One region of the Nocardia sp. NPDC057455 genome, then DNA from elsewhere that is predicted to be linked to it. Evidence: riboswitches for the same ligand, from Rfam matches in the RefSeq annotation. Region 1 holds a riboswitch; the other holds the start of a gene.
The links. Region 1 has a riboswitch for thiamine pyrophosphate ahead of ACFU5M_RS20775 (purine-cytosine permease family protein). Riboswitches for the same ligand answer to the same signal wherever they lie in the genome.
Positions count from the first base shown of each region.

Region 1 (14,300 bases):
TGAAGACCACCGCGAGCTTCGACGGGAAGTGGCGGTGGAAGGTGCGCCGGGAGACCTGTGCCGCGTCGGCGATCTGCTGCACGGTGGTCTGTTCGAACCCGTGCAGTTCGAAAAGCCGCAGCGCCGCCTCGACCAGTTCTCGACGCACCCGCGTCTTCTCGCGTTCGCGTGGACCGTTCACGACCGTCATGTCCGCAGTCTCTCTTCGCGATGGTTCCGACGTTGGTGTCTCAAAGTGACACTTTACCGTTGGCCGGGCTACAGTGTCTCTTTGAGACACCACGCAGATGATCGAGAGGTGGCGCCCATGTCGGTGCGACGCGCAGGAATTACCGCGGCCATGGCGGCACTGCTGTGCGTGGGGCCGCAGGTGGGCTCAGCGGTGGCCGATCCCGCCGGGCCGGGCGCGGCGCCGGGTACGGTCGCCACCGATGCGCCCCTGCCCGGACAGCTCCGGATCGAGGGGGCAGCCACGGCCCGGCGCCTGACGTATTGGACACGGACCTCCGACGAGCAGCCCGCGCTTTCCAGCGGCGCGGTCTTCGTGCCCGAGGGCACGCCACCGAGCGGTGGCTGGCCGGTGCTTTCCTGGGAGCACGGGACCGTCGGTCTCGCCGACGAATGCGCGCCTTCCACCGCGGGGCGCAGCAAACGCGATCTGGACTACCTGGCGACCTGGCTGCGCCAGGGCTACGCCGTCGTCGCGACCGACTACATCGGTCTGGGCACCCCGGGACCGCACGCGTACCTGGACGGACGTGCCGAGGCGCACGCGGCGATCGATATGGTGCGCGCGGCGCGCGCCGTCGACGATTCGCTGTCGTCGAAATGGGTGGCGATCGGGCAGTCGCAAGGCGGCGGCGCCGCGGTGTTCACCGCGTCACTGGCCACGAAATACGCTCCGGACCTCGACTACCGCGGCGCCGTCGCCACCGGCCCGGCCTCCAACATCGTCGATGCCGCTTCGTTCCTCGGACCCGATGTGCCTGCGATCGGCAACGCGCACCTCACCGCCTACATCGCGTATGTGATGAACGGTTTGAAGGCGGCGCGACCAAGCTTCGATCTGGACGGCTATCTCAGCCCGATCGGCAAGCAACTGGCGACGGCCGCGGAGTCACTGTGCTTCCAGCCGCTCGCCGATCGCGCGCAGGGAATCTCGGTCGGCCAGTTGTTCTCCCGCCCGCTAGCCGACGGTGATTTCGCCGCCACGGCCCGCCCGGTCATGGATGTGCCCCTGACGGGATACGACCGGCCGATGTTCATCGGACAGGGCACCAACGACACCGATGTCCCCGCCCCGCTGACCGCGAAGCTGGTCATCGATCTGCAATCGCACGGCGTCCGGCCCGATGTCCACGTGTATCCGGGCAAGGATCACAGCGCCACGATGGCCGCTTCGTTGCCCGACAGCATTCCCTTCGTCGCGGGCCTGTTCGCCTGAGTTCAAGCCCGCGCGGCCGTGGGCTCGAGTTCGGCGGTGTCCTGCAGCGGCTCGGTGGGTTTGCGGACCGGAATGCCCAGCGCGACCAGTGCGGCGAGCGCGGAGACGCCGCACCCGATCAGCAGTCCGGTGCGGAAGCCTGCCTCGGTGGGGATGGTGTGTCCGGCGAGGCCGGTGCTCATCTGCGCGAGAACGACTCCGACGACCGCGGCCGACACCGTGGTCCCGATCGAGCGCATCAAGGTGTTGAAGCTGTTGGCCGACGCGGTTTCCGACAGCGGGACCGCGCCCATGATGAGCGCGGGCATCGAGCCGTAGGCGAGGCCGACGCCACCGCTGCATACGCAGGTCACGACGAGCAGACCCCAGGTCGATCCCAGCAGCAGCACCGACGAGCCGTACCCGAGGGCGATGACGATGCTGCCCACGATGAGCGTCACCTTGGGGCCGCGCGCGGCCGAAAGCCGAGCGCCCAGCGGGGAGACCGCCATCATCACCAGCCCGGCGGGGGCCATCCACAATCCCATCGCCAGCATGGACTGCCCGAGGCCGTAACCGGTGACCACCGGCAGTTGCAGCAGTTGCGGGATGATCAACGACTGCGCGTACATGGCGAACCCGACCACGACCGAGGCGGCGTTGGTCAGCAGCACCTGCTTGCGCGCGGTCACTCGCAGATCCACCAGGGGATCGGCGGTTCGTAGTTCCCACCAACCCCAGACCGCCAGTATCAGGATCCCGGCCGCGAACAGGCCGAGGGTGGTTCCGCTGGTCCAGCCCCAGTCGGCGCCCTTGGACACCGCGAGCAACAGGCAGACCAGCGCGGTGCCGAGGCCGAGTGCGCCGAGCACGTCGAAGGCGCCGCCTCCGCGCGCCGGGATGGCGGGCACCAGCAGCCAGATCAGCGTGGCCACGCCCGCGCTCAGCACGGCCGAGCCCCAGAACAGCACGCGCCAGCTGGCGTTCTCGGCGACCGCCGCGGCGATCGGAAGCCCCAGCGCGCCACCGATCCCCATCGATGCGCTCATCACCGCGATGGACGTGCCGAGCCGCTCGGTGGGCAGGACGTCCCGCAACGCGCTGATGCCGAGCGGCACCACGCCCATGCCGATGCCCTGCAGGCCGCGCCCGGCGATCATCGGCACGACCGAGCTCGCCATCGCGCAGACCAGCGATCCGCCGATCAGCGGAACCGTGCACACCAGCAGCATGCGCCGCTTGCCGTAGAGATCGCCGAGCCGGCCGGTGATCGGCGTGGCCACCGCACCGGCGAGCAGTGTCGCAGTGATCACCCAGGAGGCGTTGGACGGCGTGGTGCCCAGGATCCGGGGGAGGTCCCCGATCAGGGGCACCACCAAGGTTTGCATCAAGGCGGCGACGATGCCCGCCGCCGCGAGTACGCCGACGATGCCCTCGGACCGAACTGCCGATGGTGCTGCCACGCGGATCTCCCTCTCTCGTCAATGTTTGTGCACAGTACATATGAATTGCATTATGCACAAGAGTTGTAATATGCAAATGTGCTGGTCCGACCGGGTAGGTGTGGTATAGGTGCGGAGATGAGCCCGTGGCGGCGGATATCGGCAGGAGCGTTGTGTGGACAAGCCCGTATCTTCGGTGGAGTTCGAAACCATGCTGCTGGGGCGGCACAGCCTCAGCGCCAAGGCCCGCCGGGGCACCGGCCACCTCGACCGCAGCGCCTATACGGTGCTGAGCAGGCTGCGAGTGCAGGGCCCGATGTCGGTGGGTGAGCTCAGCGATGCCTTCGGCCTGGACACCTCCACGCTGCACCGGCAGACAACCGTTATGCGCGCAGCAGGCCTCGTCGAACGCATTCCGGATCCGGACGGCGGCATGGCGCGCAAGTTCCGCCTCACCGCCGAGGGCGGGCGCCGGCTCGACGCCGAACGCACCTACAACGTCCGCGCGCTCGAGAGCGTGCTGTCAGACTGGAGCCCCGAGGACGTCGCCGCGTTCGCCGGATTCCTGAAGCGGTTCAACACCGACATCGAACGCGTCGACAAGCGTCCGTGGCCCCGGCCGTGATCGCGTGCCCGCACCGTCGCGGACGCACACGAAATCTCCACAAATGGCGCCGGTTCTCTCCACAACCGGTGGCTAGGGTTCGGTGCATGGAACACAGCGCACCGGCGCGCCCCGCACGGCGGATCCTGGTCGTGGACGACGAGATCACCATCGCCGAATCCGTCGCGGCACGCCTGCGGGCGGAGGGGTTCACTGTCGAGCTGGCCCATGACGGCCCCTCGGCCGTCGCCGCCGCCGAGGCCGTCGACCCCGACTTGGTGGTGCTCGACGTCATGTTGCCGGGATTCGACGGGCTGGAGGTATGTCGTCGCATTCAGTCGCGCCGCCCGGTGCCCGTGCTCATGCTGACCGCTCGTGCCGACGAAACCGACCAGCTCGTCGGATTGGGCGTCGGGGCGGACGACTATCTGACGAAACCGTTTTCGCTGCGCGTGCTCGCCGCGCGGGTGCACGCGCTGCTGCGCCGGATGGAGCGGGCGGCCGACCGTGACGGTGCGACGATACTGGTCGGTGACCTCCGCATCGACGTCGATCAGCGCCGGGTCTGGCGCGCGGAGGTGGAGGCGCTGCTCACGCCGCTGGAGTTCGATCTGCTCGCCCGGTTGGCCCGTCGCCCGCGTGTGGTGCTCGCTCGGGAGCGACTGCTCGAAGACGTCTGGGACTGGTCCGACGCGGCGGGCACCCGCGCGGTCGACAGTCACATCAAGGCGTTGCGCCGCAAACTCGGCGCCGACCTGATCCGCACCGTACGCGGCGTCGGATACGCCCTGGAGGCCCGATGAGCGCCGGTCCGGAGAACGCGCCGCGAATGCGGGAGAGTATGTCCGGCAGGGTTTCCCGCGAGTGGGGCCGGGTGAGCGACCAGGTGGCCGAACTGTTGCCGCGGCCGCTGGACCCGGTGAAGTCGATCAAGCTGAAGCTCGCGATCCTCATGCTGTGTTCCGGTGGTGTCGCGTTCGGGTTCTTCCGATTCAAGATCGGGTGGCTGCCCCCGCGCACCACGCTCACCGCGGTGGTGATCGCGTTGGTCACCTCGCAGTTCCTCGCCCACGGCATCACCAGGCCGCTGCGGGAGATGACCGCGGCGGCCAAGCGGATGGCCCACGGCGACTACACCTTGCGGGTACGGGCCAGTTCGCGCGACGAAGTCGGGCAACTGGCCGAGGCGTTCAACCAGATGGCCGCCGACCTGGCGGCGGCCGACCAGCAACGCCGCGATCTCATCGCGAACGTCTCGCACGAATTGCGCACTCCGATCACGGCTTTGAACGCGGTACTGGAGAACCTGGTCGACGGCGTCTCCCAGCCCGACCCGGCGACCCTGCGCACCGCGCTGGCCCAGACCGAACGGCTGACGCTGCTCGTCTCGGAATTGCTCGACCTCTCCAGCATCGAAGCGGGCGCCTTCCCGCTCGATCGCGAGAATCTGCCGATCGCGCCGTTGCTGGCCGACGTCGTCGCCGAAGCGGAGGTCATGACCGCCGCGCTCGGACGCGGCGTGCGCTTCCGCACCGACGTGCTGCCCGGTACCGCCCGCGTGTACGCCGACCGCGCGCGCCTGCATCAGGTGCTGCTCAACCTGCTCGACAACGCCGCGCGGCACGGGCCCGCCGGCGGGGAAGTCCGCCTGGCCGTGCGCGCATCGCAGGGCGAGGTCGTGATCGACGTCGAGGACGACGGCCCCGGCATTCCACCCGCCGAACGCGCCCAGGTGTTCGACCGGTTCACCAGGGGCGGCCGCACCGCGGGCGGGGGCACCGGACTGGGCCTGGCCATCTCTCGCTGGGTGGTCGACCTGCACGGCGGAACCATCGCGGTCGCCGACCCCGGCTCCCGCATCCGGGTGGTTCTGCCCGAGCGCTGATCAGCCGCACCACCCGACCCGGACCGCAGGTGCGGACCCGGGGTGATATCGCACGCCTATCGAAGGAACGAACCATGCCTCTGGAACCCGAATCAGCGTCGGCGTCCGACCCGGTGTCATCGGGGCCGGCCGATGAGCTGCCTCCCGGTCCGCCGACTGAATCCGCGCCCCCCGCAACCGATTCCAGTGAAGTGCCCGCTACGCCCGCTGCTGCGGCATCGGTGTGGGCGCCACCGGGGCGCTCGGGGGCCGCGGTCGCCGAGGTGCGTGCCGGGACCGGCGGTCGACCGGTGGCCGGGCCCATCTTCCCACCACGCCCGTCCAAGTGGCGCCGGGTCGCTTGCCCTCCCGGCGTAGCGCTCGCCGCGCTCGTCTCCGGATCGGCTGCCGCCGTCCTGATCCACTGGGACCGGCCAGGCATCGGGTGGCTGCTCGCGGCCGGTATCGCCGCGACGGCGGTGTTCCTCGTCGACCGCAATGCCCGCAGGCGCACGGCGAGTACGACGAGTGATGGTGCGGGTGAGACGAAGTCCGAGCGACAGACGGTCGGCGCCGGTTTTCCTCGGCGCAACGCGGGGCGGCTGTGGTGGGCGACGCTCGCGCTCGTCCTGCTCGCGGTGGGGGCCGTCCGCGCCGCGGGCTGGCTGTTCGCCTTGTGTGTGATCGCGGCATGCCTCGCCGGTTCGCTGGCGGTGGTCGGACGCCGCTCGGCGAACGGCATCCTCTACGACACTTTCGCTGTCGGGCTCGAGGCGGTCGCCGCCGTGCCGTGGGCATATACCGGTACCGCCCGCGTGCGTGGCGGGAACGCGCCACGTGCGTGGCGGCTCGGGCTGTCGGTAGCGGTGACCGTCGCGTTGCTCGCGGTGTTCGTTCCGCTGCTCGGCAGCGCCGACGCCATGTTCGCGGCGTTGCTCGAGACCGTGACGCCGGACGTGGACCTGCCGTCGGTGCTGCGGTGGCTCGTGCTGTTCGCGGTGGCCGGTCTCGGCGCGCTCGGCGCGCTGTTCTTGCTGGCCGGCCCCCCGCCGCCCGCCACAGCGGCCGTGGGCGGGCGGACCTTGCGCCGGTCGGAATGGGCGCTGCCGGTCGGCGCGCTCGCGATCCTGTTCGCGGCGTTCGTCGCGACCCAATTCGTCGTGCTCTTCGGTGGCGACGATCACGTCCAGGAGACCTCGGGCCTGACCTACGCCGAATACGCGCGCACCGGGTTCTGGCAGCTGTCGGCCGTCACCGTGCTGACCCTCGCGGTGCTCACGGTCGTGCTGCGCTGGGCGGCCCAGGACACGGCTACCGACCGATGGTGGCTGCGCGGGCTGCTGGCGGCGGTGAGCGTGCTCGCGCTGGTGATCGTCGCCTCGGCGCTCGGCCGGATGTGGACCTACCAGCAGGCCTACGGGTTCACGGTGCTGCGCCTGCTGGTGGAAGCCTGCGAACTGTGGCTCGGCTGTGTCTACGTGCTGGTGCTGGTCGCGGTTTTGCGGCTACGCCGGGCGTGGTTGCCGCGCGCCGTGCTGGGCACCGCGATGGCGACGCTGCTGGCGCTGGCCGTCCTGGACCCGGAGCGGTTGATCGCCGAGAAGAACATCGATCGGTGGCAGCGGGGTGAAACGCTGGACACCGAATACCTGGTCACCCTCTCGCCGGACATCCTGCCCGCGACCGATCGGCTCCCCGAGCCGCTGCGCGCGCAGGTGCGTACCGGGCTGCGGGCAGACCTCGACGGGGACGCCTGGCAGAGCTGGAATCTGTCCCGGGCGAGAGCGCGGTGAACTCAGATGCAATACACTTGTATTATCGCTGATCGTGGGTTATAACTGGCCTGAGTGGGCACTGTTGTCGCTGGTGGGGATCGACCCTCGCGAAGTGCTGCAAGTGCTCACGGGCACCCGTCGATGGCCTCGGCGGGCGCGTGGCCGGAACCAGCTCGCGGTCCTGACGGTATGGGGCCGGACCGAGACGGGCCGGCCGCTGATCGTCGCTGTCCGCCGCACCGAAGGCTGGCAGTGGGACATCCTGGGCGCGGTCGAGATGACCGAAGCCCAGGTGGCCGAACTCGAGCGTTGGGAGCACGCCGATGACTGACTATCCGACGAACCCCGAGGACGTCCGGGACTTCCTGTCCGGTCTGGAATACACCGACGCGCCCGTCGACCCGGCCGAGCTGCCCCCGCCGCTACGCGCCGAGGACATGGTCACCGTCACCACGTCGCTACGCATCCCGCTGGATCTGCATCAGCGCGTCAAGAAGGCCGCCGAGCAGCGCAACGTGACCATGTCCGCACTCATACGCGACTGGATCGAACTGGAGCTGGCCGCCCTGGAGAACGACCAGCCCATTTCGCGCGCCGACGCACTGCGGGCTCTGGCCGCCCTGCATCCTCTGCGACAGTCGGCGTGAGTTTCCGCCGCGACGGCGTCACCGGTCGTCGCGGGTGAGGATCCGGTCGAAGTGGGTGGCGAACTCGTCGGGTGCGCTGCGGTAGCCGACGTGGTCGCCCGCGAAATCCGAGTAGAGCGACCTTTCGTCAGACCGATGGCCTCAGGACGGTTCGGGCTGTGTGATCCCGTGCAGCGCCCGGCGCACCGCGTCGGCCGGGTCGGCCGCGGCCGTCATCGCCGCCACCGGTCGCCCGTTCGCGTCGCGAATCTCCCATCCGCTCAACGCGATCACCGGAATCCCGCCGCGCCGCCGGGCGAGCGCGACCTCTGACAGCGTGCCCCACGAGCCGCCGATGACGATGACGGCGTCCGCCGACTCGACCAGGATCGCGTTGCGCGCCTCGCCCATATTGGTGAACAGCACCGCCGACAAGCCGGGACACACCGCGCCTCGGTCGGTATCCGGACGCACACCGATCACGAGCCCACCGGCCTCGGCGCAACCGGCGGCGACCGCGGCCATCACGCCGGCGCCGCCACCGCACAGCACGGTCACCCCCGCTTGCGCCAAGAGCCCGCCGACCGTGCGCGCCCACTGCGCTTCCTGCTGCGTGCACTCCCTCGGCCCGCAGACCGCGACCTGCCGCACCGGCGTCACCTTCCTGTCCTCACCCCGCGGGCCGTGGTGCCACGATCGGTTCCAGGCGCTCGCGCAACGCCATCGCGTCGCGGGGCGCCCGCACCTTGGCGTCGTTGTCGAAATAGGTGTAGACGTCGCACGATTTCGCCCACGAGGCGATCTTCTCCGCCCACATGTCCAAGCCCTCGTCGGTGTATCCGCTGACGTAGAGCTCGTCGTGCCCGTGCAACCGGATGTAGACGAAGTCGGCGGTGACTTCTTCGAGCAGCGGATACTTGCCCGCGGCGTCGGCGACGACGAGGGCCACGTTGTGGCGGGTGAGCAGGTCGGTGAACGCCGGGGTCACGAAGCTGTCGTGCCGGATCTCCAGCGCATGTCGCATCGGCCGGTCGGCGTCGGTGCTCGTGTGCGCGGGGTCGACGCGGTGATCGTGGCGCCGCGCGATCTCGGCGGCCTGCTCGGTGCTGCGGGGGAGCCGGGACAAGAAGGCGTCCAGCACGTCGGCGTCGAAGCGGAAGGTGGGCGGCAGTTGCCAGAGAATCGGTCCCAGCTCGGGCCCGAGCGCCAGCGGACCGGAGGCGAGGAAATTGGCCAGCAGCTCGTCACCGTCGCGCAGCCGCTTCATGTGCGTGATGAAACGGCTGCCCTTCACCGCGAACACGAAATCGTCCGGAGTCTGCTCCGCCCACCTCTGGTAGCTGGACGGGCGCTGCAACGAATAGAACGAGCCGTTGATCTCGACGCTGTCGAGTCGCTCCGACAAATAGGCCAATTCGCGCTTGTGCGCGAGACCCTGAGGGTAGAACGTCCCGCGCCACGGCGGGTAGACCCAGCCCGACGTACCGACCCTGATCCGGCCCATCCCTCCATGGTGGCAAATTCGCTACGCCGATGTGTTCTTCGCCGTCACCTTTCCGACCAGCCAGGCCATCGCCAGCGCCGCCAGGAACGACAGGAGCGATGCGCTCATCCACGCCTGCCCGGTGAAGTGCAGAGCCTGCCGGGCCTGGTCCCAGAATTCCGTCCACACACCGGCGTCGCCGGGGTTGACCAGTTGATACACCGCGAACCCGGTCAGCCACGCGGCCACCATGCCCCAGCGCGCGGGCGCGTCCGGTGCGGTGTTCCACTCGCGATGGGCACGCAAGAAGAAGTCGGCGACGAGCACGCCGAGCAGCGGCACGAACACCGACCCGATCAGTCCGAGGAAGCCGAAGTAGTTCGCCATGTTCAACCGCAGGGCCAGGATCGTGATCAGGGCGCCGAGGCCGATCGAGAGCACCCTGCGGTCGACGCGCGGTGCGAGATTCTGGATCGACACGGCGGTGGAATAGACATTGGCGAAGGACTGATCCGCCTCGCGCAACACGAAGACGAAGAAGAACAGCGCGCCGAGGCCGACGTGCAGGAACGGTGCGTACGGTCCGCCTTCGCCGGTCGCGAGCGCCAGCGCGAACAGGCCGAGGACGTAGGCGATGATCTGGGTGAGCGCGTACGCGCCGCCGGCCGCGCCGAACGCCGAGCGGCCGGAGCGGGCATGACGGGTGTAGTCGGCGGCGACCGGCACCCACGAGATGGAGACGGCCAAGGCGGCATCGGTGGCAACCCAGAAGAGGTTCCAGTCGACGCCGAACGGCCCGCTCCCGCTCGGGCCCGGGTTCGCCCGTAGATCGGGCAGACCGGCGCGGAAGAACTGCAGATAGAACCAGACAAGGGCGATCACGACGCCTGCGGTCACGAATCTGCGTAGCAGCCGCACCGAGCCGAGCGGCCAGATCGTGAGAACCGTCGTGAGTGTGCCCGCGACCACCACGTAGAGCCAGTGCGGGCCGCCGCCGAACAGTTCCTCGGCCGCGTCACCGATGACGATCAGCTCGAACGTTCCCCAGCCGATCAATTGAGCGATATTGAGCGCGGTGGGCAGATAGCTGAGCTTCGCGCCGAACAGCCCGCGCAGCAGGACCATAGCGGGTTGACCCGTGCGCGCGCCTGTCAGCGCCGCGGCGCCGAGCATCGCCGCGCCGACCAGGGTGCCCAGCACGGTCGCCAGGATTCCGGCCGCGATCGAAAGCTGCGCGGCTCCCTCGGCGTTCGGCGCGAGCACCGTGTACGCGCCGGAGAACGCGAAGAGGCTGACGCCGAGATTGGCCCAGAACGCGCTCTGGTCCCAGAACGAGAGCACTTTCGGTGCGGGCTGGTCGAGGGTCAGCGGGGCTTCGTGCGCCGCGTTCGCGCGGGTCGACGACGACATGACGGAAACGCTCTCCCTACGCCGGCATTACCCGGACAGGTTCATGCGGTCGGCGACGCGTGCGGTTCGCCCTCTCAGCCCGGCCTTGCCCGAGCTCCCGCGATGGGGTGATTCCGGCGAATAGTACACCCGCGCCAGTTTCCGTAGCGGGAAAGAAGACCGCGGCCCTTCCGCCGGACTTCGCACCGAGCCCGGCGGTTCAGCCCATGAGCAACGAGGCGGCGAACCAGGCGAGCACGACCAGCACCGCACCGACCAGCGCGCCGGGGAACAACGCTCGCCCCTGCCGGGCCGCCATACCCGAGAGCAACACCCCCACGGCGAATCCCACGATCCCACCGCCGACCATGATCCATACGCCCGCGCTGGTGTCGACCCGGCACTCCGGCTTGGACGCGCAGATGCCGCCCGCCATCAGGAACCACGGCGCGAGGACCGTCGACATCGCGGCCAGCGTCGCGGGCAGAAACCACAACAGCGCACTGACGACGAGATCCGCCGTGCGGGGTGGTGCGACCGCGTGGGTCTCGGGCTCGCGCGTCGGATAGCCGGAGGGGGTCGTGCCGTGGGACACCTGATTCAGGTAACCGTGCATCGTGTCTCGCTATCGCTTGTCGGTGGAGTCGACCGGGCCGATGGAAGTTATACACCAGCCCCTTGCGCCACCGAAGTGCTTGTGTTCCCGAAGATGTGGACGTGTGGCAGGCCCGCCGACCTCGGCCGGACACGGCTCGTCCGTCCAGCGGTCGGCAGCGAATGCCCAGCATCACAGCGGGGTTCGGAAGCGCGCACGGCGTGGACGGTCGGTCGCGGCGAGCGGGGGCGGTAGGCGATCGGCGCGCGAGTTCGAATCCGGCTGGCGCCCGGCAACATAACCGCATCGCCGCAGGCCGCCCGCTACTACCGATGCCCGTACTCTACCTACGCGACCATCCTATGTGTCGATCCGTTGCGCGGTAGAGACGACGCGGCGCCTCGGTGCACCGCACGGACCGAACGACGACGGCGTCGCGACGGTCCGCGCCGAGCTCGTCTCGCCCGCGCTCGCCGAAGACGCTTCTACTGTGGGAGTCACGCGTTGACCACGCCCCGAGACCTCGACCCGACGACGACCAACGCCGGCGCCCATCATGGTTCGCCCATCGACCACGAGGTCGAGCGTGTATCGCTGTACTCCCCGGAGTTCGCCGCCGATCCGCATCGCGCCTATCGCGACATGCGCGCCCGCTACGGTTCGATGGCGCCGGTCGAGCTGGCGCCGGGTGTGCCCGCGATGTTGGTGCTCAGCTATCACACCGCCGTGCGAATCATGCACGACCCGCAGCACTTTCCCGCCGACCCTCGCACCTGGCAGGCGAACGTACCCGCCGACTGCCCGGTGCTGCCGGTGCTGGAGTGGCGCCCCAATGCGATGCGCAGCGTGGGCGAAGAACACGCGCGCTACCGGCAGGTCAATACCGCGAGCATCAATGCCGTCGACCTGCACGCCTTGCACGACACGGTGGAGCGGAGCGCGACCGGGCTGATCAACGCCTTCTGCGCGGCGGGCAGCGCCGATCTGGTGTCCGAGTACGCTCTTCCGCTGGCATTCGAGGTGGTGAACGCGATGCTGGGCTGCCCGCCGGAGATCGGGCGTGAGGTCGCCGCCGCGACCGCCGCCGTGTTCGACGGGGTGGACGCCGAAGCGGGCAACCGCATGCTCGGCACCGCGCTGCTGCGGCTGATCGAACTCAAGCGCGCCGAGCCGGGCCGCGACATCACCACGCGACTGTTGCAGCATCCGGCCGGTTTGGACGAAGCGGAGGTGATCCACCAGCTCGTCGTGCTCTACGGGGCGGGCATCGAACCGCTGCAGAACCTGATCGTCAACACCCTGGTGCTGATCCTCACCGACGACCGGTTCGGCGGGGACGTCCTCGGCGGGAGCTTGGCCACCCGGGACGCGCTGGACGAGGTGTTGTTCACCGACCCGCCGATGGCCAACTTCTCGGTCACCTACCCTCGTCAGCCGATCCTGATCGACGACGTCTGGCTGCCGGCCCATCAGCCGGTCGTCATCAGCTTCGCTGCCTGCAACAACGATCCGGCGGTCAGCGGACGCAATCACAGCGGCAACCGGTCGCACCTGGCGTGGGGCGCCGGACCGCACGCCTGCCCCGCTCGTAGCCCGGCCTATCTGATCGCCCAAGACGCGGTGGACCAGTTGCTGGACGCGTTGCCGGAACTGCGACCCGCGATGCCGGTGCACCAATTGACCTGGCGGCCAGGGCCTTTTCACCGCGCCTTGGCGGCGCTGCCGGTCGTCTTTCCCGCGACACCGCCCTGGCAACCCTGAGGCCGGGAATCCGGTCAGGACGGGACTGCCGCCGCGAGCCGGGCGAGGTTCGCCGGTCGCGCGAAGGTGTCGGCGAAGGCGTCGGCGAGCGCCGGCTCGTGCTGGGCGGCGAGCATCATCTCCCGCATGGCGGGCGGCGGATCGAGCACCGTCGCCGTCCACCGCGCGGCGGGGTGCGCGACGGACGTCAGCCACGGCTCGGCCGCCCACTGCATCCATGCGCGGTCGTAGGGACCCTCCGAGTCGTGCAGGATCGCCTCGCTGTAGCGGATCGCGCAGTGCACGGCGTTGTTGGCGCCTTGCGCGCCGCCCGGATCCATCCGGCAGACGACGTCGCCTCCGCCCAGCACCGGCAGGCCCGACGGCAGGGTGCCCACCGGACGGCGCATCACCGGCGTCACCGCGCCGACCAGTGTCGCCCCGGCATCGGTCGGTTCGGCGTGCCGGTAGCGTTCGGCGAGTTCGGCGGGCAGGTGCGCCCGCAACAGTTCCCTGGCTCGCTCCCACCGCTGCGCGGGCGTGCCGTGCTGGTCGAACACGTCCAGCGCGCCGCCCGGCCGCGCCTCGAAAAGCAATATCTCGCAGCGGCGTTCCTGCCCCGGCTGCCCGGTCAGGCCGGGATAGGAGATCACTTCACCGTGCTCGGGCAGCGCGGTGTATGAGCCGAGGCCCTCCGGGTCCGGCTCGACACCGTCCAGGTACAGCACCGCGAGCCGCCGCAGCGGCCCGGCGGCCACCGGCCACGCCGGATCGGCATCGAAACAGCCGGCGAGCTCGTGACCGGCACGGGTCACCACGGTGAGGTCGTAGCCGGCGCAGGCGCGGTCGAGCTCCGGCACCGAGGGCTCGGCGATACGCAGGTCACCGCCCTCGGCCAGGAACTCGCCGAGCCAGCGCGCGAACACCGTCCGTTGATCGACGCTCTGCGCGGGCCGGGTGAATCGTCCGGCCCAGGTGACCACCGTCGTGCGCTCGACGACCATGGTGAACCTGATGCCCTCGATGTGCGGCGCCGTCGAACGCCAGAAGCCCAGGCCCAGGTCCGACTCGAGATCGAGCGTCGGCGGGAACTTGACCTGGGTGCTGGTGACGGTGCCGGCGAGGACCGCCTCGGCGTCCCGATCGGTCACCAGCGTGACAGGACGGCCGCCGCGCAGCAGACGATGGGCGAGGGGCAACCCGCATTCGCCCGCCCCGAGTACCAGTATCTGTCCCACCGTAGTGTCCTTCCGGTCCTGCGATCGACTGTCCGACAGCGCAATCGTCCGCGTATAGGTGGGCTCGGCACATCGGTAGAGACCGCGAACTCCCGGCCGCGGATCCGGCTACGCTGCCCTC
Region 1 covers NZ_JBHVDM010000050.1:2,623-16,922, reverse strand. Annotated here, with positions in the region: gene ACFU5M_RS20830 (TetR/AcrR family transcriptional regulator) at 1-190, opposite strand, end outside; gene ACFU5M_RS20825 (lipase family protein) at 314-1,444, shown strand; gene ACFU5M_RS20820 (MFS transporter) at 1,447-2,886, opposite strand; gene ACFU5M_RS20815 (MarR family winged helix-turn-helix transcriptional regulator) at 3,041-3,490, shown strand; gene ACFU5M_RS20810 (response regulator) at 3,577-4,272, shown strand; gene ACFU5M_RS20805 (ATP-binding protein) at 4,311-5,354, shown strand; gene ACFU5M_RS20800 (DUF4153 domain-containing protein) at 5,429-7,126, shown strand; gene ACFU5M_RS20795 (hypothetical protein) at 7,161-7,439, shown strand; gene ACFU5M_RS20790 (CopG family transcriptional regulator) at 7,432-7,755, shown strand; gene ACFU5M_RS20785 (LOG family protein) at 7,897-8,394, opposite strand; gene ACFU5M_RS20780 (DUF72 domain-containing protein) at 8,405-9,238, opposite strand; gene ACFU5M_RS20775 (purine-cytosine permease family protein) at 9,260-10,627, opposite strand; TPP riboswitch at 10,624-10,738, opposite strand; gene ACFU5M_RS20770 (hypothetical protein) at 10,827-11,222, opposite strand; gene ACFU5M_RS20765 (cytochrome P450) at 11,706-12,962, shown strand; gene ACFU5M_RS20760 (styrene monooxygenase/indole monooxygenase family protein) at 12,977-14,179, opposite strand.

Region 2 (14,300 bases), on a different contig from region 1:
GCGTTCTGGCGACCCCGCGCGGACGCGCCGGAGGGCCATCTCACCGCGGCGAAGCCGCCGACGCTGATCGAGGATGCGACCGACGTGCACTACGACGAGCGCACCGATCCCGGCCGGATGCCGCCGCTGATGGTGTTGTCCACCGCGGCGCTCGTGGCGGTCGGGTTGTGCCTGACCGTGCTGGCCGGTCCGATCCTCACGATCGCCGACCGGGCCGCGGTCGACCTGCGCGATCCCGGCGTGTACATCGGTGCGGTGCTGGGTGATCCGCGAGGCCCGCGATGAGCGTCGAGCAGACCGGGCGCGGCCGGCGGCGCGAGACGATCGTCCGGATCGGCGTACTCGTGTGGCTCACCATGGTCTGGCTCGCCCTGTGGGGCGATCTCAGCGTCGCGAACCTGCTGGGCGGGCTGGTGGTCGCCGCGCTGATCATGGTGGCGCTGCCGCTGCCGCGCGTGCCCGTGTCCGGTCGGCTGAACCCGCTTCCGATGATTGCCTTGGTCGTGGTGAGCGCGTATTACGCGCTGGAATCGAGTCTCCAAGTCGCCTGGTTCGCGATCCGCCCGGCTCCCATGCCGGTGTCCGGCGTGCTGCGCGTGTACGCCCGCACGAGATCGGATCTGGTGCTGGTGCTGTGGACCGATGTGCTCAACCTGATCCCGGGCACGATGGTGCTGGAGATCGACCGCAGGCGCTGCGTCGTCTACGTCCACGTCCTCGACGTCGGCAGCGACGCCGCCGTGGACAAGTTCCACCGGACCACCCGGCGGCTGGAACGGCTGCTGATCGAAGCGTTCGAACGTCCGACCGGCTGGCCGCGCTTCCGGCCCGCCGCGCTCCCGGAGGTGCCATCGTGACCGTCGTCGCCGTACTCGCCGCCGTCATCCTGACCGCGGCCGCGCTGCTCACCACCTACCGTGTCGTCCTGGGGCCGAGCACGCTGGACCGGGTCGTCGGCATCGACTCGCTGATGGCCATCGCCGCCTCCGGTCTCGCCGTGTGGGCGGCCTACAGCGCCGACACCACCGTGGTACCCGCCATCGTCGCGCTAGCGCTGGTCGGATTCCTCGGCTCGGCCGCGGTGTCCCGATTCCGGGTGCGGGACGACAAATGAACCTCTGGCACGCGCTGGCCGGCACCCTGATCTTGTTCGGCTCGACACTGGCGCTGACCGCGGCGATCGGGATCGTGCGCTTCCCCGACACGCTGACCCGGATGCACGCCGCCACCAAACCCCAGGTCATCGGGCTGATCCTCGTGCTCGCGGGTGCCGCGATCCAGCTGCGCGGGCACGGCAACGTCTGGACACTGGTGCTGGTCGGGCTGTTCACCCTGCTCACGGCCCCGGTGATCGCCCACCTCATCGGCCGCACCGCATACCGCGAGCAGCGCCACCGTGACGGGCTGTTGCGCGTCAACGCCTTGCGCGAGGACGACGTGGAATAGCCCCGCTCAGCGCCTGGCGTTTCACCCCGCGCCGGCCAGGTCGGGCAGCTCGGCCGGACTCCCGCTCAGCGCGTGGCGGGTTCGACCTCTCGTTCCGCCCGCAGCGGCTGACGCACCGTCGCGAACCACGTCGCGTGGAACGCCGCCGCCAGTCCGGCCAGCAGCCCGAGCACCACCGTGCCCGCGAGCACCGGGTACTCGGCCATCGGCACCGCGAGGTAGCGGTAGGACAGCAGCAGCGCGGCCAGCACGACCACACCGGAGCCGACCAGCCGGACCCGGAACCATCCCCAGCCGCGCTCCGGCTCGCGCAGCGCCGATTCGACGGTGAGGCACAGCACCGCGCCCGCGACCAGGTCGACGCCGTAGTGGTAGCCGAAACCGAGGGTCGCGGTGAGCGTGGCCAGCAGCCAGAACGCGCCGCCCCAGCGCAGCCAGCCCGGGGCGAACTCGCCGTCGCTGTCGCGGCGGGTGTGCAGGAACACCGACAGTGCCCAAGCCGTGTGCATCGAGGGCATGCAGTTGCGCGGAATCGCCGCGTCGAACGGCAGCGGCAGCGGATTCCGGTCGATCGGCGGCACCACACCCGGCCAGTAGTTGCCCAGTTGCAGTCCGTTGCCGTCCGGTCCGAACGCGAACATCGGCCCGACCACCGGGAAGAGCACATATACCAAGGGGCCGATCAAGCCGAGCACCAGGAAGGTCCGCACCAGATAGTGCGACGGCCAGCGGCCCGACGACACCACCCCGCGCAGCTGCCACACCGCCACGACGATGGCTGCCACGGGCAACTCGATGTAGACCCAGTGCAGCACCGCGTAGACCACCGGCCCGAGTGCGTCGACCGCCCGGCCGAGCACCCAGGACGGATCGCCCAGCGCGTGGTCGGCCAGGATCACGTATTCGTCGAGCACCGTCGGCCTGCCGATCACGGTGACGTGCAGCCAGACGTCGCCGACCTTGGTGGCCAGGATGAGCAGCGCGCCGAGTGCGGCCGCATGCAGCGCGTCCCGCCGTTCGGCGCCCGACCAGCGCAGCCAGGCCAACAGCGCGAGGCCGGTCAGCACGATGACCGGTCCGTTGCCGATCGCGAACGGCTCCCCCGCCAGCAATCGGGCGCCCGCCCACACCACGTCGACGGCGACGGCGACGCCCAGCGCGACCAGCCTGCGGCGGGCCGAAACGCCCACCAGCGCAAGGACCAGCCCGGCCCAGGGCACCGACATGGACTTAGGGGTGCCGATGTAGTCCCGCGCCACGCTCTCCAGCGGGCCGTCGAACCCTTGCCAGACAGCGATGACCTGCAACACGATCAGTAGGACGGGCACCGCGGCCACCCCCGCGGCGACCCGGACCCGGGTCCGCGGTACGGGACGGCGCGATACCGCGCTTCCTACTTCGGCACCCGGGTCTTCGACTAGCATCCGACCATAGTAAACGGGGCGTGAACGCCATCCCCCTGGCCAGCTGAACGGCAGCCGACCTATCCGCGCTAGGAGGTTACTGTTTCAGTTCCTCGACCAGCGCGTCCACCACCGCGATCAGATCGCCCTGCGACGCCGCGGCGACGCGGCGCTGCCGCTGATAGGAGGCGCCGCGCTTGGGGATCTCGGCGACCATCGCCAGCTCGTCCGCACAGCCGAGTCGCGCCGCCGTCGGCTCCAGCCGGTTCAGCAGATCGTCCAGGTCGTCGGTCACCAAGCGTTCGTTGCTGTCGGAATCGGTGATGATGATCGCGTCCAGCCCGTAACGGGCGGCCCGCCACTTGTTCTCCTGCACATGCCACGGCGGCAGAGTGGGCAGGTCCTCGCCGTTCTCGACGCGGCGATCCAGGTCGACGATCAGGCAATGGATGAGCGCGGCCAGCGCCGCGAGCTCGGCGCGCGTGGAGATGCCGTCACAGACCCGCACCTCGATGGTGCCCCATTTGGGGGCCGGGCGGATGTCCCAGTGCATGCCGCCCAGCTGGGTGAACACACCGGTCTTGACCTCGTCGTGCACGAAATGCTCGAACTGGGTCCAGTTCTCGAACTGGAACGGCAGGCCCGCGGTCGGCAGCTGCTGGAACATCAGCGTCCGGTTACTGGCGTAGCCGGTGTCCGATCCGGACCACATCGGCGAGCCCGCCGACAGCGCGAGCAGATGCGGATACGACAGCAGTAACGAGTTGAGGATCGGAAAGACCTTGTCGCGGTGCGAGACTCCGACGTGCACGTGCACGCCCCAGATCATCATCTGGCGGCCCCACCACTGCGTGCGCTCGATCAGCTCGTCGTAGTGCTCCGACCGGGTCAGCTGCTGGGCCGACCACTGCGCGAACGGATGGGTGCCCGCGCAGAACAGGTCGACGCCGAGCGGGTCGGCGGCGCGCCGCACCGTGTTCATGGTGCCGGTCAGGTCCTCCACCGCCGCGCCCACGGTCTCGTGCACGCCGGTGACGAACTCGACGGTATTACGCAGCAACTCCTTGGTCACCTGCGGTGTGCCGTCGTGGGCACGCAGCTCACCGAGTGAATCGAACACCGCGGCGGCGGTATTCGACAGATCGCGGGTCACCTTGTCCACCAAGGCGATCTCCCATTCGACCCCGATCGTGGGCCGGGGCGAACCTTCGAAGGGAACGTGCTCGATTCCTGCCCCGGCCATATACCACCGCGCTACTGGATCACGCCACAGGCGACACGGCCGCCCGCGTCGCCCGTCGCTAGGGTCGTCTCGTCCGGACCCGCGACGCCATCGGCGCGGTTGTAACGGTTGGGGATGTTGCCGAAGTTGTCGGCGTCGGCGTGGATGATCAGGGCCTTGCCCTTCACGTCGTCCAGGGTCACCGCGTCGGTGGTGGTGACCAGCTTGGCGACGCCGTCGCCACGCACTTCCAGCGAGCTCAGATCGCCGCTGGCCGGGTGCGCGTTGGCGCTGCCGACCTGCAGATGACCACCGGCCGACAAGAAATCGCCCGCCGGGCCACCGGTCGGCGCGACCGAGTTCGGCTCGCACTTGCCCACCTGGTGCACGTGCAGGCCGTGGAAGCCGGGGCGCAGCCCGTGGGCCTCGACGGTGACTTGCAGATGGTTGCCGTCCTCGGTGAAGTTCGCGGTGCCGACCGAGGCGCCCGAGGGGTCTTTCAACTGGACGTTCACCCCCTGCGCGGCGTTCGGCGAGCCGTGCTCGGTGCTCGACTGCCCGGCCGGAGCCGCGGACCCGGTCCACACCGGCGGGGGGGTTCCCTGGACGTCACTCGACTCCTGGCTGTTCGAGCAGGCGGCGAGGCCGAACACCGCGACCGCGAGCACCGGGGTCACAGTCCGCCAGGACGGGCGTCGAGTTGTGGACGGGGCCATCGGGGAACTCCTTTACGAGTACCGAGTTTACGAGTAAAGCTGGGTGGACACGTTCGTTACCGGACAAGATGATGCCACGCCGCCGTGCCGAGGCACCGACAGGGCGGCGCGCCCTCACCGAGCATTCGCCGGTCCGAGCGTGCGAACAGCGGCCACACGGGTCAGTTACCCGTGACGATCACCGTTACACCCGGTCCGCTGTCCCCGATTCCGTCCGACTTCGGCGCCACCGCCGCACCGAGCTCGTCCGCGACGGCCTGCGCCGCCTCCTTGTCGCCGGGCGAGTTGCCGTAGTACACAGTGGTTTTCGCGATACTCGTGCCGGGGTAGTTGCCGGTTTCCGCGATCGTCCACCCGCTCGCCGAGAGCTGGCCCGCCGTCTTGGCGGCGAGTCCGGGCACCATGCTGTTGTTCAGCACACGCACCGCGACCGAACGGGCCGCGGCAGAGGTGGTCGCGGCGGCGGTCGTGGTCGGCGTGACCGTCGCCACCGCGCTGGACGAGGACGCGGCCGAGGTCGGCGCCTTCGGCGTGGTCGTGCTCGCCGGGATCTGGGGCGCGGCCGTCGCGCTGGAGGTGGGCGATTCGCTGGTCCCCGAGGCGTCGGTGTCGGCGTCGGAACTCGACAACGACATCGCGCCCAGACCGGCGAAGACGATGGCCAACGCGATCAGCACCATCGCCAGGGCGCGCAACGGTGGCCCACCGGAGGTGGGATTCGGGTAGCTCACCCTCGCGAGCCTAGTCGCACCGGGCGGGTCCGGGTCCGCATCGCCGGGTCAGACCTGGAATCCCAGCCGTCGCGCCGCGCGCGCCTTCTGCCTGCTCGCGCGCAGCCTGCGCAGCCGCTTGACCAGCATCGGGTCGGCGGCCAGCGCCTCTTGCCGGTCGACCACCGCGTTCAGCACCTGGTAGTACCGGGTCGGCGACATGGCGAACAGCTCGCGGATCGCCTCCTCCTTGGCCCCCGCGTACTTCCACCACTGTCGTTCGAACGCGAGGATGTCGAGTTCGCGACGGCTCAGCCCGGCGCCGTCCGCCTGCTCGGCCGGAGCCTGCCCCGTCGTGACTTCTTCGCTCGCGGAAGGGCCGTCCTGGCTCTCGGAAAGATTCCGTGCCGCTGCGCCGTCCATCTCGCTCCCTCGCCGAGTAACCACCAGACGAAAATGGTGCTTGTACGTCGCGGAACATTCAACCACGCACCTGGGGAATCGCCCGGGCCGCGACGCGGCGTGTTTCCTACCTGCCGGTAGATCCGGTCTCCGGTTCGGCACCCGAGGCGCTGTGACGTTGCACCCACGGCAATAATTGGCCCATGGCAATCCTCCCGATCGTGATCGTCGGCGACCCGGTTCTGCACAACCCGACCGAACGGGTCACCCAATCGCCGGAGGAATTGGCTCCGCTCATCGCGGACATGTACGAGACGCTCGACGCGGCGCACGGCGTCGGTCTCGCGGCCAATCAGGTCGGCGTTCCGCTGCGCCTGTTCGTCTACGACTGCCCCGACCTCGGCGCGGACGGCACCGCCACCCGGCGCCGCGGCGTCGTGATCAACCCGGTGCTGGAGACCTCACAGATCCCGGAGACCATGCCCGACCCGGACGACGACGAGGAGGGCTGTCTATCGGTGCCCGGCGAACAGTTCCCCACCGGCCGCGCCGACTGGGCGAAGGTTTCCGGCACCGACGAGCACGGCGAGCCGGTCGAGGTGGAGGGCAAGGGCTTCTTCGCCCGCATGCTCCAGCACGAGGTCGGGCACCTGGACGGCTTCCTCTATGTGGACGTGCTGGTCGGCCGCAACGCACGGGCCGCCAAGAAGGCGATCAAACGCAACGGCTGGGGCACACCCGGTTCGAGCTGGCTGCCGGGCACCGATCCCGACCCGTTCGGGCATGACGACTGACCCCGCCGCCGGCCTGTCCGATATTCCGCTCGGCCGCCGTGTGGTGTTGCGCTATCGGTTGCCCGCGGGTTATCCCCAACCGATGACCGACGTGATCGGCGAGCTCGTCTCCCTGGATCCGCCGACCGTTCGCGGCGCCGACGGTACGGTCGTCTCGGTGGCGCCGGAGCGTGTGGTAGCGCTGAAAGCCATCGGTCCCAGGCCGATTCGCACCAAGGAGATCCGCGCGCTGGAGGCTGCGGCCGCCTACGGCTGGCCGGGCGTCGAACACGCGTGGATCGACGGCTGGCTGGTCCGCGCGGGCCACGGATACACCGGGCGCGCGAATTCAGCTGTGCCGCTGGGCAGTTCCGAGGCGCCCGCCGCCGTGTCCGCGGAGACGCTGCACCGCATCGGCGAGTGGTACACCGCGCATGGCCTGCCCTTGCAGCTCGCGCTGCCCGATCGGCTGGCCCCCGTGCCGCCCGGCTGGCACAGCCGGCGAGAAACGCTCATGCTCGCCATCGATCTCGACAATTTCGTGCTGCCGCAGGGTCCTTCGATGGTGCGGATCGCGACCGCCCCCGACACCGACTGGCTGGAGGTGCATCGTCACGGCGGCGAGGTTCCCGCCGAACAGGCGATCTACGCTCCCGCACCGGATCCCGAGGTGCTGACCGCGGTTCTCGACGGCGAACTCGGCTTCGCCTCGCTCGGCCTGCCGCGCCCTATCGCGATCGGCCGCGGCGCGCTCACCACCGCCCCGGACGGGCGCCGCTGGGTCGGCCTCGCCTGCGTGGCCGTCGCCGCCGCGCACCGCAGGCACGGGCTCGGCTCGCTGGTCTGCGCCGAGCTGCTGCGCTGGGGCCACGATCGCGGTGCGACACACGCGTACCTCCAGGTCGAGGCGGCCAACGAGGCGGCCCGCGGGATGTATCGCGATTTGGGCTTCGTCGAACACCACGCCTACCGCTACGCCGCGCCGCAACCCCTCGCCGGGGCCGGCGACCTGCGGTAGAACAGACCTGTCACCCCGCAAGGAAGGCCACCGTGCGTCTCGCCACCTGGAATGTCAACTCGATCCGTTCCCGGCTCGACCGTGTCGCGGACTGGCTCGACCGCCAGGACATCGATGTGCTGGCCCTCCAAGAGACAAAGTGCCGGGACGACCAGTTCCCGTTCGAGCGCTTCGACGAGCTGGGGTACGAGGTTGCCCACCTGGGCATCAACCAGTGGAACGGAGTGGCGATCGCCTCTCGGGTCGGCCTCGCCGACGTCGAGTTCGCCTTCCCCGAGCAACCCGGCTTCGACAAGGACGCGGGCGAGTCGCTGATCAGCACGCCGGTCGTCGAGTCCCGCGCGATCGGGGCCACCTGCGGTGGCGTGCGGGTGTGGAGCCTGTACGTGCCCAACGGCCGCACCTTGACCGATCCGCACTACGCATACAAGCTGGAATGGCTTACCGCGCTACGGGACAACGGCGCGCGCTGGCTGGCCGAGGACCCGCGGGCCAAGATCGCGCTGGTGGGTGACTGGAACATCGCGCCGACCGACGACGATGTCTGGTCCGTGGAGTACTTCGCCGACAAGACGCACACGTCGCAACCGGAGCGCGACGCCTTCCAGGCTGTCGTGGACGCCGGGTACACGGACGTCATGCGCCCGTTCGCGCCGGGGCCGGGCGTCTACACCTACTGGGACTACACCCAGCTGCGCTTCCCGCGTAAAGAGGGAATGCGCATCGATTTCGTCCTCGCCTCCCCCGCGCTCGCCGCCACCGTGACGGACGCGATGGTCGATCGCGAGGCACGAAAGGGCAAGGGCGCCAGCGACCACGCTCCGGTGATCGCCGAGTTCGCCGACGGCCCAGGGGCCTCGTGACCCGCCCGGCGCAGCCGCCTTTCCCCCGCCGCAGCAGCGGGAACCGGGCAACCAGCGCCCGGCTGGGCGGCGTGAACAGCGACGGGCAACGGCAACGGGCGCAGCACCTCGGCCCGGAGCGCCGCCGCCCGCAAGTGCTCGACACCGCGCTGGCCATCGCCGTGGAGAACGGCATCGCCGCGGTCACCATGGCCGCGATAGCGGAGCGGATGAGCGTGACCCGGCCGGTGGTCTACGCCTGCTTCGCCGATCGGGTCGAGCTGATCGAGGCGCTGATCCAGCGCGAGGAGGGCTACCTGGTCAGCGGCGTGCTGGAGGTGGTGTCCCCGCGCGACGTGGACGCGGACGAAACCGTGTTCGTCGAGGGGTTCCGCGCGCTGCTGACGAAGGCCGCGAGCCGGCCCGACGCCTGGCGGCTGGTCTACGGCAACCCCGACCCCGCCGTGGCGAATTCGTTCGGTCGCGGCCGCGCGCTCGTCATCGAGCGCTGCGCCAAGCTCTTGCGTCCGACGCTGCGCGCCTGGGGCACCGTGGACGCCGAGCGCAAGCTGCCCGTGCTGGTGGAGCAGTGGGTGTCCGCGGGTGAGGGGGCGGTGCGCGCGCTGCTCGCGGACCAAGACGGCTGGACACCGGCGGATCTCGGCGCGTTCGTCGGGGCCTCGGTCTATCGCGCCCTGCGAAACGCCTGATCGACGATCCGGCCGCACTACGATGGTGATCAACTATCCGACCACCGGCTGGCGGAGGAACGGTCATGGCGTTCTATCGGCAAGTGGGTGCGGTACCGCCGAAGCGGCACACCCAGCATCGGGATGAGCAGGGCAGGCTCTACTACGAGGAGCTGATGGGCGAGGAGGGCTTCTCCGGCGACTCCTCGCTGCTCTACCACCGCGGCCTGCCGCCTGCACTGGTCGACTCGACGGTCTGGGAGTTGCCCGATCAGCGGACGACGCCGAATCACCCCCTGCGCCACCGTCACCTGCGGCTGCACAACCTGTTCCCCGGCGACACCCCGTCGGAAAGCGATCCGGTCACCGGGCGGCGGTTGCTGCTCGGCAACGCCGACGTGCGCATCTCCTACGTCGTCGCCAAGGGTGTATCGCCGTTGTACCGCAACGCGATCGGCGACGAACTGGTGTACGTGGAGTCCGGCGCGGCGGTGGTCGAAACCGTGTTCGGCGCGCTGCCCGTCCGGCAGGGCCACCAAGTGCTCATTCCGCGGGCCACGACGCATCGGTGGCGGCCCACCGGCCCGGAACCGCTGCGGGCGTACGTGATCGAGGCTTCCGGCCACATCACGCCGCCGAAGCGCTACCTGTCGAAGTTCGGTCAGCTGCTCGAGCACGCCCCGTACTGTGAGCGGGACCTGCACGGACCGGCCGAGACGATCACCGAGACCGGCACCGAGGTGGAAGTGCTGGTCAAGCACCGCGCCGGTGGGCGGGTGGTCGGAACCCGGATGGTCTATGCCACCCATCCGTTCGACGTGGTGGGCTGGGACGGCTGCCTGTATCCGTACGCGTTCGATATCGCCGACTTCGAACCGATCACCGGCCGTATCCATCAGCCGCCGCCCGTCCATCAGGCATTCGAGGGCGGCAACTTCGTCATCTGCAATTTCGTGCCGCGCAAAGTGGACTACCACCCGCTGTCGATCCCCGTGCCGTACTACCACTCGAACGTCGATTCCGACGAGGTCATGTTCTATTGCGGTGGCAACTACGAAGCGCGCAAGGGTTCCGGGATCACCCAGGGCTCGGTGTCGGTGCACCCCGGCGGCTACGCCCACGGCCCGCAACCCGGCGCCTACGAGAACAGCATCGGCATCGAGTACTTCGACGAGCTGGCCGTCATGGTGGACACCTTCCGTCCGCTGGAACTCGGTGAAGGCGCCCTGGCCTGCGAGGACCCGACCTACGCATGGACCTGGTCCGGGCGTGGCCCCGCGTGAGGACCAGGGTCGAGGTCTCCCCGGAGTCCCTGTTCGGTCCGGACAACCTGCCGTACGGGGTGTTCGCGCCGAGCGGAAGAAGCCCGCGGGTCGGTGTGCGGCTCGGTGAGCACGTCATCGATGTGCTCGCGCTTGTGGACGATCCGGTGTTCGCCGAACCGAGCCTGAACGCCTTCCTGGCCCAGGGGCCCGGACGCTGGCGCGCGGTCCGCGACCGGATTCGCGAGGCGGTCGAAGGCGAGCTGGACAGCGCGGCGGTACACCCCCTGTCCGATGTGAAACTACGGCTGCCCGTACGGATCGGCGACTACGTGGACTTCTACGCGAGCATCGATCACGCGACGAACCTCGGTCGCCTGTTCCGACCGGACGGTGACCCGCTGCTGCCGAACTGGCGCCACCTGCCGGTGGGCTATCACGGGCGGGCCGGGACCGTGGTGGTGTCCGGCACCGAGGTCGCGCGGCCGTGCGGGCAGCGCCGATCCGAATCCGGTGCGCCGGAGTTCGGCCCTTCGCGGCGGCTGGACATCGAGGCCGAACTCGGCTTCGTGATCGGTGTCGGCTCGCGGCTCGGCGTGCCGGTCGGCATCGACGAGTTCGCCGACCGGGTCTTCGGCGTCGCGCTGGTCAACGATTGGTCCGCACGCGACATCCAGGCCTGGGAGTATCAACCGCTCGGGCCATTCCTCGGCAAGTCGTTCGCGACCTCGCTCGCACCGTGGATCACCCCGCTGGCCGCCCTGGAGTCCGCGCGCATACCGCTGCCCGAACAGTCGCCCGCGCCACTGCCCTACCTGCGGGGGGACGAGGCTTGGGGCCTGGACATCGATCTCACCGTGGCGTGGAACGGTCACCCGGTCGCGCACCCGCCCTATGCCCGGATGTACTGGTCACCGGCGCAGATGCTCGCTCATCTCACCGCGAACGGCGCTTCCACCCGCACCGGTGATCTGTTCGCCTCCGGCACCATCTCCGGTCCAGAACCGGACCAGCGCGGGTCGTTCATCGAGTTGTCCTGTGGCGGCAGCCAACCGATCCTGGTGAACGATCGGCAACGCACCTTCCTCGAAGACGGCGACGAAGTGACGATCACGGCATCGGCTCCCGGTCCCCGCACCTCCCGCATCGGATTGGGCGAGGTCACCGGCCGCATCCGTCCCGCGCATTCGCGCTGAGCACCGGCCACCGAGCGGTGGCGCCTCGGTCTGTCGTCGGCCGTTCGGCACCGGTTGACCCGCCACCATCGGGTCGCGGCCGACGAGACGGCGGCACCGCCCGGTCGCCGCTGAAGGCTCTCCGCCGATCCGGGTGGAGCGCGCCGACGGATACGACGCCTGCGCCGGAAGTTCCCCGCCCATCCGGAGCGCAGCAGCAAACTTACAGCGCTTGAGCTCGCCCCCATCCGGGTACGCCGCGGCTACGGTTGCATCCGCCAGACAAGGAGCGAGGTCATGACCGATCGCCCGGACGTAGCGCACCGTCGGCCCGACGGCGTCGGCGACACCACCGTCGCCGCCACCGGCAAACTCTCGGAGGCCCTGGAGATCATCGAACGCGCCCGCGGTCACCTCTACGCCTTCCACCAGCTGACCGGCGGCGCCGACCTGGCGCTCGACGAGGCCGTGGAGCTGTTCCGCGAGGCGGGCCATACCCACATCGCCGACCGGATATCCACCGAGTTGATCGGTCGCAACGTGCTCGCCGGACGCTGGACGTTCCAGATCATCGAGGAATACGACGACGGCTACTACGGCCTGTTCCGCGACGTGGAACGGGCCGTCCGGGATGAACTGCTCGACGGTCGCCGCCACCTCTACGAAGCCGAGATGAAAGAAGCCCGCCGCACCCGCGGCGCGCCCGGCCATTCGGCGAGGCCGGAGTCGCAGGAAGACGGGTAACTCCGATCGAACATGCGGAGCACGACGAGGCCGGGAGCCTGCGTGGACCTGCGGCGCGCGGCCGCGGTTGTCCTGACGACGGTTACGGCTACGGATCCGGGCGGCGCGCACGAACACTGCTGCCGGTGCCTGGGAGTTCGCGCGGTCCCGGCGAATCGCCGGGCACGCGGCCGGGCGGTCCGGGTATGGTCGGGCGGGAAAATTTCACAACCAACGGGGGCTCGCACCAGCGGGCTGAGAGGACGGCTAGCCGAGAGGCGTCAGGGCCGTCGACCGTATGAACCTGACCGGGTAATGCCGGCGTAGGGAGGAAATAGATGGCACCCGCCGCTGCGTCCGACGGCGCATCCGCACCCGTCGACAATGTCACCACCGGCCCCATCGAGGGCAGCGTCAAGCACTATCTCGAGGTCGAAGACCTGCGCATACCGGTGCGCCGGATCAATCTGACCAATGGCGAGCACTTCGACGTCTACGACACGTCGGGCCCGTACACCGACGAGACGGCGACGATCGATCTCGAAGGCGGTCTACCGAAGCTGCGTGACACCTGGACCAGAACCGAGGGGACGGGCCCGCGCACCCAACTCGCCTGGGCCCGCGAGGGCATCGTCACACCCGAGATGCGCTTCATCGCCGCGCGCGAAGGCGTCGCACCGGAACTGGTGCGCGAGGAGGTGGCCGCGGGCCGCGCGGTCATCCCGGCCAACCACAAGCATCCGGAACTCGAGCCGACCATCATCGGCAAGAAGTTCCTGGTCAAGATCAATGCGAACATCGGCAACTCGGCCGTGTCCTCCTCGATCGCCGAGGAGGTGGAGAAGATGGTGTGGGCGACCCGCTGGGGCGCGGACACCATCATGGACCTGTCCACCGGCAAGAACATCCACGAGACCCGCGAGTGGATCCTGCGCAACTCCCCCGTCCCGGTCGGTACCGTGCCGATCTATCAGGCGCTGGAGAAGGTGAACGGCGACCCGACCGCGCTCACCTGGGAGATCTACCGCGACACCGTGATCGAGCAGTGCGAGCAGGGCGTGGACTACATGACCGTGCACGCGGGCGTGCTGCTGCGCTACATCCCGCTGACCGCCAAGCGGGTGACCGGCATCGTCTCGCGCGGCGGGTCGATCATGGCAGCCTGGTGCCTGGCGCATCACCGGGAATCGTTCCTGTACACGCACTTCGAGGAACTCTGCGAGATCCTGGCCCGCTACGACGTCACCTTCTCCCTCGGCGACGGCCTGCGGCCCGGCTCCATTGCCGACGCCAACGACGAGGCGCAATTCGCCGAGCTGCGCACCCTGGGCGAACTCACCAAGATCGCGAAATCGCATGGCGTGCAGGTGATGATCGAGGGCCCCGGTCACGTGCCGATGCACAAGATCGTGGAGAACGTCCGGCTCGAGGAAGAGTGGTGCGAGGAGGCGCCGTTCTACACGCTCGGCCCGCTCGCCACCGACATCGCACCGGCCTACGACCACATCACCTCGGCCATCGGAGCGGCCATCATCGCGCAGGCGGGCACCGCCATGCTCTGCTACGTCACGCCGAAGGAACACCTGGGCCTGCCCAACCGCGACGACGTGAAAGTCGGCGTGATCACCTACAAGATCGCCGCACACGCCGCCGACCTGGCCAAGGGGCACCCGCACGCCCAGCAGCGCGACGACGAACTGTCCAAGGCCCGTTTCGAATTCCGCTGGCGTGACCAGTTCGCCCTGTCCCTCGACCCGGACACCGCGCGCGAATACCACGACGAAACGCTGCCCGCCGAACCCGCCAAGACCGCCCACTTCTGCTCGATGTGCGGCCCGAAGTTCTGCTCGATGCGGATCTCGGCGGACGTGCGCGAATACGCCGAGCGCCACGGCCTGAACGAGGTCGAGGCGCTGGAA
Region 2 covers NZ_JBHVDM010000041.1:88-14,387, reverse strand. Annotated here, with positions in the region: gene ACFU5M_RS18295 (Na+/H+ antiporter subunit D) at 1-285, shown strand, start outside; gene ACFU5M_RS18290 (Na+/H+ antiporter subunit E) at 282-857, shown strand; gene ACFU5M_RS18285 (monovalent cation/H+ antiporter complex subunit F) at 854-1,114, shown strand; gene mnhG (monovalent cation/H(+) antiporter subunit G) at 1,111-1,446, shown strand; gene ACFU5M_RS18275 (DUF5933 domain-containing protein) at 1,512-2,870, opposite strand; gene ACFU5M_RS18270 (glutamate--cysteine ligase) at 2,947-4,092, opposite strand; gene ACFU5M_RS18265 (superoxide dismutase family protein) at 4,104-4,787, opposite strand; gene ACFU5M_RS18260 (LytR C-terminal domain-containing protein) at 4,949-5,518, opposite strand; gene ACFU5M_RS18255 (DUF3263 domain-containing protein) at 5,567-5,920, opposite strand; gene ACFU5M_RS18250 (peptide deformylase) at 6,103-6,693, shown strand; gene ACFU5M_RS18245 (GNAT family N-acetyltransferase) at 6,683-7,690, shown strand; gene ACFU5M_RS18240 (exodeoxyribonuclease III) at 7,723-8,553, shown strand; gene ACFU5M_RS18235 (TetR/AcrR family transcriptional regulator) at 8,688-9,242, shown strand; gene ACFU5M_RS18230 (homogentisate 1,2-dioxygenase) at 9,308-10,504, shown strand; gene fahA (fumarylacetoacetase) at 10,474-11,679, shown strand; gene ACFU5M_RS18220 (hypothetical protein) at 11,956-12,402, shown strand; TPP riboswitch at 12,606-12,728, shown strand; gene thiC (phosphomethylpyrimidine synthase ThiC) at 12,720-14,300, shown strand, end outside.
Region 2: it holds a riboswitch for thiamine pyrophosphate, as region 1 does, so the genes downstream of both, thiC (phosphomethylpyrimidine synthase ThiC) here and ACFU5M_RS20775 (purine-cytosine permease family protein) in region 1, are expected to answer to the same signal.